One region of the Streptomyces sp. NPDC037054 genome, then DNA from elsewhere that is predicted to be linked to it. Evidence: riboswitches for the same ligand, from Rfam matches in the RefSeq annotation. Region 1 holds a riboswitch; the other holds the start of a gene.
What was found. A riboswitch is a leader RNA that binds a small molecule or an ion and turns the genes downstream of it on or off. The one in region 1 is predicted to bind glycine.
Positions count from the first base shown of each region.

Region 2: linked by a shared signal. The riboswitch ahead of gcvP (aminomethyl-transferring glycine dehydrogenase) and the one ahead of gcvT (glycine cleavage system aminomethyltransferase GcvT) in region 1 are both predicted to bind glycine.

Region 1 is NZ_JBVJSJ010000013.1:256,214-260,618, forward strand. Features, by position in the region: gene ACZ7D7_RS28175 (enhanced serine sensitivity protein SseB C-terminal domain-containing protein) at 1-605, opposite strand, end outside; gene ACZ7D7_RS28180 (enhanced serine sensitivity protein SseB) at 698-1,486, opposite strand; gene ACZ7D7_RS28185 (AAA family ATPase) at 1,554-2,228, opposite strand; glycine riboswitch at 2,408-2,502, shown strand; glycine riboswitch at 2,503-2,621, shown strand; gene gcvT (glycine cleavage system aminomethyltransferase GcvT) at 2,660-3,778, shown strand; gene gcvH (glycine cleavage system protein GcvH) at 3,901-4,278, shown strand; gene glyA (serine hydroxymethyltransferase) at 4,293-4,405, shown strand, end outside.
Region 2 is NZ_JBVJSJ010000015.1:192,175-196,579, reverse strand. Features, by position in the region: gene ACZ7D7_RS30310 (MerR family transcriptional regulator) at 1-344, shown strand, start outside; gene ACZ7D7_RS30305 (DNA polymerase IV) at 400-1,923, shown strand; gene ACZ7D7_RS30300 (PRC-barrel domain-containing protein) at 1,942-2,313, opposite strand; glycine riboswitch at 2,428-2,523, shown strand; gene gcvP (aminomethyl-transferring glycine dehydrogenase) at 2,700-4,405, shown strand, end outside.

The DNA.
Region 1 (4,405 bases):
ATCGCGCGCACCGCGTCCACGGCGGGCGGGCTCGTGTCGTAGACGTCGAGACCGATGGCGAGGTACGGCGCGCCCAGCGCCGGCTGCACCCAGGCGCGGCGCAGCGAGCGGACTGCCGGGGTGCGGTGGGCGTTCTGCGCGATCAGGGCGTAGAACTGCGGGATCTCGATGGCCGGCTCGGACAGCCGCAGGGGTCCGGCGGGCTGCCGGTCCAGGCCGGTGGCGATGCGGCGCAGGTCCAGCCAGGGGATGCCGACGCCGCCGCCCGGGGCGTGCGGGTTGAGCCAGAGGCCGAAGCGCTCCGGGTAGAGCGCGCGGGCCACCTCCAGGCCGTCGACCACCTCGTACGAGCGGTTCCAGCCGCTGGCGGAGAGTTCCTGGGCGGAGGTCACGCAGGGGGCGTAGCCGTGGCCGTCGACCTCCATGTTCCCGTACTGGGCGTCCGGGGAGCCGGCCTGGCCGTGCCACAGCAGCATCCAGATCTGGCCGGACGACGGGGTGGCGAGCGCGCGGAGCAGCGCCTCGTAGGCGTCGTAGCGCCCGGGCGTCACCTGGCGCAGCATGTGCTCGACCTGTCCGGCCGCGGCTGTGCCGCTCGCGCTCACGTTGTGCCCCTTCGGGAAAGTGCCGTCGGTTATGAAACCAGATTAAGTGTGGCGGGGCCGGGGTGGGAGTTCGGTGGCCCGCGCGCCCGTCCTCACGCCTGCCGTTGGTAGAACGGCTTGACCCGCTCGCGCATCCAGTCGCCCACCGGGTCCTGGGCCACGTCCAGGAGGACGAGGTTGACCGGCCACTTGACCGGGGAGGTACCGAGGGCGCGGCCGAGGGCGTCCATCGGCAGGGCTCTCAGGTCGCCCTCCCACTGGGAGAGTTCGACGCCGACGAACATGACGGGGTCGGCCGTCTCGATCGCGGCGAGGCAGCGGCGGGCCGTGCGGACCACGCCGATGCCCTCGAACTCGGTGGCGGCGGCGGACAGGAAGCCGACCGGGTCGTCCTGCCAGTCGGGCTCGAACAGGCGGACCCGGCCGCCGCTCGCGGGCCCGTCCAGCGGGGTGCGCCCGGCGCGGCACAACTCGGCGACGGCGGGCGGCGGCAGGGGTATGCCGACCACTCCGCCGGGGTTGACGGCGATGCCGGCCTGCGGGGGCAGGCCGCGCGCGAACTCCACGGCGGGCGCGATGGCGTACGACATGTGGGCGCCGACGACCTGGCGGAACTGTTCCTCGGAGCTGAACACCGGCACGTAGGCCTGGCCCTCGATCTCCAGTGTGGGCAGGTCCAGCGGGCCGCTGTGCGGGCCGCCGCCCGGCAGCGGCACCCAGACGAAGCTGCGGCCGAGCACCTCGACGATCCGGCCGCCGGCCGAGGGGACGCCGAGGGAGGCGGAGAGCACCTCCTCCAGTTCGTTGCCGGGCCATCCACCGTGCGGGTGGGGGTGCGCCTGCGCCGGGAAGTCCGCGGAGAATTCCGCCGGGAAGTCCATCTGCCTACCGCCTGACTGGTGCCACTGCTGTGGCTGAAAAGGCTAACGGGTGCCGGGCGCGGTCCGGTCAGCCCGTGAAGCCGATCCTGCGCAGCGCGTTCGCCGCGTCCCGGTCGACGAGGACCGCCGAGCCGCAGCCGGCCGGCAGGTCGCCCTCGGCGACCGCGCGCAGCAGCCGGTTCGTGGCCGAGCGGTGCCTGCGGAACGCGTAGCGGGAGACGCCCCGGCCGCGGTCGCGCTGGCCGGCCAGCGCCTCCTGCGGCGTCACGTCGAGCAGCAGCAGGTGCAGTTTGCCGCCCCGGCGGCGGGCCTCGCGGGCCAGCCAGCCGCGCACCCAGGCCTGGGTGCCGCAGTCGTGCACGACGACGCCCTCGCCGGAGCGCAGCGCGCGCCGCAGCCCGGCGTAGTGCGCGAGGCGGACCAGCGGGCGGTAGACGGCGTACGGCAGGAAGCCGGGCACACGCCGGTCCCAGCGGTCGCGGGTGTCCTGGGAGTCGACGCGTCTGCCGGGCACGGCGCGTCGCATCAGCGTGGACTTGCCGCTGCCGGGCAGGCCGGTGACGACGACGAGGTCGCGTGGTCCGAAGAGGAGGGCGCGCGGGCTGTGTCCGCCGCGGTCGCGCAGGTCGCGGACGACGGGGGCGGGCTGCGGGCCGCAGGCTCCCCGGGCCCGGGCCGGGACAGTGGCCTGCTTGGGCAGCGTGAGGCCCGAGGTCGTGGCGTACGCCGTGGTCCTGTTCACCGTGATCGTCCCCCCTGGGGTCGGGTACGGAGTCCCGTTCCCGCCGAGTGTAAAGAGAAGGTAATGCAGACCGTCCCGCTTTTTCGTTCGCTTACTGCCACAAGACGGTGACAAGTACGCCCTGTCGGCGAGTCGGCCGGGCGTGCAATGATGTGGCCGCCAACTGCATACCGGCCGCTTGAATCCGCGCGGGAGAGTCCCCGGCACTGTCCGGGGCGCCGAAGGAGCAAGTCCCTCCCTTGAATCTCTCAGGCCCCGTTACCGCGCGGGCGAGGCACATCTGAAAAGCGGGCCGCTGTGTCAGTGGCTCCACCCAAGGTGCAAGCCATTGCCCATCCCTTTCCCGGGCTGGTCATGGCGAACCTCTCAGGTTCCGATGACAGATGGGGAGGACCGACCTCGCCTGTCATGCCCTTGGAGACGACCGTCCGATGAGCAGTAACGAACCCCGCCGTACCGCGCTCGACGCCCTGCACCGCTCGCTCGGCGCGACCATGACCGACTTCGCCGGCTGGGACATGCCCCTGCGCTACGGCTCCGAGCGCGACGAGCACGTCGCCGTGCGCACCCGGGCCGGCCTGTTCGACCTCTCGCACATGGGCGAGATCACCGTCACCGGCGCCGAGGCCGCCGCGCTCCTGAACTACGCCCTCGTCGGCAACATCGCCTCCGTCGGCGTCGGCCGCGCCCGCTACACCATGATCTGCCGGGCCGACGGCGGCATCCTCGACGACCTGATCGTGTACCGGCTCGCCCAGACCGAGTACATGGTGGTCGCGAACGCCTCCAACGCCCAGGTCGTGCTGGACGCGCTCGTGGAGCGTTCGGCCGGCTTCGACGCGGAGGTGCGCGACGACCGGGACGCGTACGCGCTGCTCGCCGTACAGGGCCCCGAGTCGCCGGGGATCCTCGCCTCGCTGACGGACGCCGACCTGGACGGCCTGAAGTACTACGCCGGTCTGCCCGGCACCGTCGCGGGCGTCCCGGCGCTGATCGCGCGCACCGGCTACACCGGCGAGGACGGCTTCGAGCTGTTCGTGAAGCCGGAGCACGCCGTGGAGCTGTGGCAGGCGCTGACCAAGGCCGGCGAGAGCGCCGGTCTGGTGCCCTGCGGCCTGTCCTGCCGTGACACGCTGCGCCTTGAGGCGGGCATGCCGCTGTACGGGCACGAGCTGACGACGGAGCTGACGCCGTTCGACGCCGGGCTCGGCCGCGTCGTGAAGTTCGAGAAGGAGGGCGACTTCGTGGGCCGCGAGGCGCTCGCCGAGGCCGCCTCCCGCGCCCAGGAGAACCCGCCGCGGGTCCTGGTCGGCCTGGTCGCCGAGGGCCGCCGCGTCCCGCGCGCCGGGTACTCCGTGGTCGCCGGCGGCGAGGTGATCGGCGAGGTCACGTCCGGCGCCCCGTCGCCCACGCTGGGCAAGCCGATCGCGATGGCGTACGTCGACGCGGCGCACGCGGCGCCGGGCACGCCCGGGGTCGGCGTGGACATCCGGGGCAGCCACGAGCCGTACGAGGTCGTGGCGCTGCCGTTCTACAAGCGCCAGAAGTAGACACTTTTCAGCGCGGCCTACGCTGGTCACGGCGTGACGCCGCGCACGTTTCCGCTGTTCAACAGCGCTCTGAGCAGTACCTCATTCACCAGCACTCCCTCGCGTACAGGAGAATTCAGGCCATGAGCAACCCCCAGCAGCTGCGCTACAGCAAGGAGCACGAGTGGCTGTCGGCCGCCGAGGACGGCGTCTCGACGGTCGGCATCACGGAGCACGCGGCGAACGCGCTCGGCGACGTCGTCTTCGTCCAGCTCCCGGAGGTCGGTGCCACCGTGACCGCGGGCGAGTCCTGCGGCGAGCTGGAGTCGACGAAGTCGGTCTCCGACCTGTACTCCCCCGTCTCCGGTGAGATCACCGAGGTCAACGAGGACGTCGTCAACGACCCGTCGCTGGTGAACTCCGCGCCCTTCGAGGGCGGCTGGCTGTTCAAGGTGCGTGTCACCCAGGAGCCCGGCGACCTGCTCTCCGCCGACGAGTACACCGCCTACTCCGCCGGCTGAGAGGTCGTAGTCCCATGTCGCTTCTGAACACGCCCCTGCACGAGCTCGACCCGGACGTGGCCGCCGCGGTCGACGCCGAGCTGGACCGTCAGCAGTCCACCCTGGAGATGATCGCCTCCGAGAACTT
Region 2 (4,405 bases), on a different contig from region 1:
ACGTCGTCGTCCTGAAGATCGTCAAGCGGTTCCTGGACACCGGGGTGTCCCTGCAGAACATCCGCACCACCGTCCACCATCTGCGTGAGAGCGGCTTTCGCGACCTCGAGCGCATGACGCTGATGAGCGACGGCGCCACGGTCTACGAGTGCACCTCGCCCGACGAGGTGCACGCCCTGCTCCAGGGCGGCCAGGGCATCTTCGGCATCGCCGTCGGCGTGGTCTGGCGGGACGTCGAGAGCGCGCTGTCGCAGCTGCACGGGGAGCGGATCGACACCGGCGAGACCCTCGTCGGGCACAACCCCGCGGACGAGCTGGCCCGGCGCCGCAACCGCGCGGTGTGAGCCGGCGCCCCGTCGGAGCGGGGCGTTGTCAGTGGCGTAGGGCAGCATCGGAACTGTGAGAGCCGCGCCCACGATCCTGCATCTCGACATGGATGCCTTCTTCGCCTCGGTGGAGCAGGCGTCCAAGCCGAGCCTGCGGGGGAAGGCCGTGATCGTGGGCGGTCTCGGCCCGCGCGGAGTGGTCGCCACCTGCTCCTACGAGGCGCGTGTCTTCGGGGTGCACTCGGCGATGCCCATGGCGCAGGCCCGGCGGCTCGCGCCCAACGCCGCGTATCTGGTGCCCCGCTTCGGTCTGTACCGGACGATCAGCGAGCAGGTCATGGAACTGCTGCGGGCACTGTCGCCGCTGGTGGAGCCGCTGAGCCTGGACGAGGCGTTCGTGGACCTGGAGGCCGGGGGAGCGGCCTGGGACGAGCGGTCGGCGCGACTGGTCGGCGAGCGGCTGCGGGCGGACATCAGGGCCGTCACCGGCGTCACCGGGTCGGTGGGCCTCGCCGCCTCCAAGATGCTCGCGAAGATCGCGTCCGAGCAGGCCAAGCCGGACGGGCTGGTGCTGATCGAGCCGGGCACCGAGCGGGCCCTGCTCGCCCCGCTGTCGGTGCGGACGCTGCCCGGCGTGGGGCCGGCGACCGGCGACCACCTGCGGCGGGCCGGCATCCACACCGTGGACGAACTCGCCGAGGCGGGCGAGGACGAGCTCGTACGGCTGCTGGGCAAGGCGCACGGGCACGCGCTGTACGCGATGGCGCTGGCGCACGACGAGCGGCCCGTGGTGGCCGAGCGGGAGACCAAGTCGGTGTCGGTGGAGGACACCTACGACGTGGACATCCACGACCGGACGCGGGTCGGTCTCGAGGTGCAGCGGCTGGCCGACCGGTGCGTGCGGCGGCTGCGCGGGGCGGGGCTGTCGGGGCGGACGATCGTGCTGAAGGTGCGGCGGTACGACTTCTCGACGCTGACGCGCTCGGAGACGCTGCGCGGGCCCACCGACGACCCGGCGGTGGTGCGGGAGGCCGCCGCCCGGCTGCTGGAGTCCGTGGACACCACGGGCGGCGTCAGGCTGCTCGGCGTCGGGGTCAGCGGCCTCGCCGACTACACGCAGGAGGACCTGTTCGCGCAGGCGGCCGGGGAGCACGCCGAGCTGCCCGACGAGGACCGCGACGACGAAGGGCCCGCCGAGGAGCGGCGGGCACCCGCCGAGCGGCGCTGGCCCGCCGGACACGACGTGCGGCACGCGGCGTACGGGCACGGGTGGGTGCAGGGCAGCGGGCTCGGGCGGGTCACCGTGCGGTTCGAGACGCCCGACTCGGAGCCCGGGCGGGTGCGTACCTTCCGCACCGACGACCCCGACCTGGAACCGGCCGAGCCGCTCCCTTTGGTCGCGCGAAGACCCGGCGACGCCGCGACCGCCGGGGGCGCGTCGGGGTCCGCGGGGAGCGAGGCCGGGAGCGCCGGGGGCGCGGAGGCCGGGACCGTCGGGGGCGACGCCGGGACCGCGGGGGCCGGGACCGTCGGGGGCGCGTCCGGGGTCGACACCGCCGCCGCCGAGGGCACGGCCGGGAGCGGGGGCACGGGCTGAAGGGCGCCTCGCCGGGTGTCAGGCGTCGTCGGTGCCGGCCAGCTTGCCGAAGTCGCGGTCCGGGACGGGCGGCGGGGCGGCGGCGTCGAGGCCGTAGTGGTGGTAGAGCTGGAGTTCCTGCTCGGGCGAGAGGTGGCGGCCGACGCCGAAGTCCGGGGCGTCCTTGATCAGGGCACGGTCGAACGGCACGCGCAGGGTGCCCTCGACCAGCTCGCTGGGCTCCAGCGGAACGAACGCGTCCCTGCCGAACAGGCCCGTGCGTATGGCCGCCCACTCGGGTTCACCGGTCGCGTCGTCCAGGTAGATCTCGTCGACGGTGCCGATCTTGGTGCCGTTGCGGTCGAACGCCTTGCGGCCGATCAGATTGCGCGGATCGATGTCGGTCTGCACGGGCCCTCCACTTTGGTCGCAACTCCTCCGTCAGCACTACAAAAGAGCACATTCAGGTCAGCGGCCACTCGAAGGCCCGACCGTTGACCTCGCTGGTAGGCTGACAAAGGCTGCTGACCCCGTGCGGGAGAGTCCTCCGAGCTCCACAGGAGGCGCCGAAGGAGCAAATCCTCCCCGGAATCTCTCAGGCCCACGTACCGCACGGACGAGGTCACTCTGGAAAGCAGGGCGGGTGTCGACGGCTTCCGCTCTCACCGACGGTGAAAGCCGGGCGCTCTCGGGCCGCCCGGTGAAGCTCTCAGGTTGAGATGACAGAGGGGGAGGCCGTCCGGGTACCCGCGCCGTGGTGCCCCTCGAAGGTCGCGTCAGACCAGGAGGCCTCCGCAATGACCGCCCATCGCATTCCGCTCTCCGAGCTCGAACAGGCACACCCCTTCGAGCAGCGTCACATCGGCCCCGACCACGAGGCGCGGGCCAAGATGCTCGCCCAGGTCGGCTACGGCTCGCTCGACGAGCTGACCGCCGCCGCCGTGCCGGACGTGATCAAGAACGCCGACGCGCTGGACCTGCCGGGCGCCCGCTCCGAGGCCGAGGTGCTCGCCGAGCTGCGCACGCTCGCCGACCGCAACCAGGTCCTCGGCTCCATGATCGGGCTCGGCTACTACGGCACGTTCACCCCGCCGGTGATCCTGCGGAACGTGATGGAGAACCCCGCCTGGTACACGGCGTACACGCCCTACCAGCCAGAGATCTCGCAGGGCCGCCTTGAGGCCCTGCTGAACTTCCAGACCGTGGTCGCCGACCTCACCGGCCTGCCGACGTCCGGTGCCTCCCTGCTCGACGAGGGCACCGCCGCCGCCGAGGCGATGGCGCTGTCCCGGCGCCTGGGCAAGAACAAGAAGGGCCTGTTCCTGGTCGACGCGGACGCCCTGCCGCAGACCGTCGCCGTGATCCGGACCCGCGCCGAACCGACCGGCGTCGAGGTCGTCGTCGCCGACCTCAGCGACGGCATCCCCGCCGAGGTCGCCGAGCGCGAGATCAACGGCGTCCTGATCCAGTACCCCGGCGCCTCCGGAGCCGTACGCGACATCAAGCCCCTCATCGACCAGGCGCACGAGCTCGGCGCGCTCGTCACCGTCGCCGCCGACCTGCTCGCGCTGACGCTGCTGAAGTCTCCGGGCGAACTCGGCGCGGACATCGCCGTCGGCACCACGCAGCGCTTCGGCGTGCCGATGGGCTTCGGCGGACCGCACGCCGGCTACATGGCGGTGCAGGAGAAGATGGCGCGCAGCCTGCCCGGCCGCCTCGTGGGCGTCTCCGTCGACGCCGACGGCAACAGGGCCTACCGCCTGGCGCTGCAGACCCGTGAGCAGCACATCCGCCGCGAGAAGGCCACCAGCAACATCTGCACCGCCCAGGTGCTGCTCGCGGTCATGGCCGGCATGTACGCCGTCTACCACGGCCCCGAGGGCCTGCGGGCCATCGCCCGGCGCACCCACCGGTACGCCACGATCCTCGCCGCGGGGCTCGCGGCGGGCGGCGCCGAGGTCGTGCACGGCGCCTACTTCGACACGGTCACCGTGCGCGTCGAGGGCCGGGCCGCCCAGGTCGTCGCCGCCGCCCGCGACAACGGCGTGAACCTCCACCTCGTCGACGCCGACCACGTCTCCCTGGCCTGCGACGAGACCACCACGCGCGCGCAGCTCGCCGCCGTGTGGGCCGCGTTCGGTGTCGACGGCGACGTCGAGGCGCTCGACGCGAGTGCCGAGGACACGCTGCCCGAGGCGCTGCTGCGCACCGACGACTTCCTCACGCACCCGGTGTTCCACCAGCACCGCTCCGAGACCGCGATGCTGCGCTACCTGCGTCGGCTCGCCGACCGCGACTACGCGCTCGACCGCGGCATGATCCCGCTGGGCTCCTGCACGATGAAGCTCAACGCGACCACGGAGATGGAGCCGGTCACCTGGCCGGAGTTCGGTCAGCTGCACCCCTTCGCCCCCGCCGAGCAGGCGCAGGGCTACCTCACGCTCATCCACGAGCTGGAGGAGCGCCTCGCCGAGGTCACCGGCTACGACAAGGTCTCCCTCCA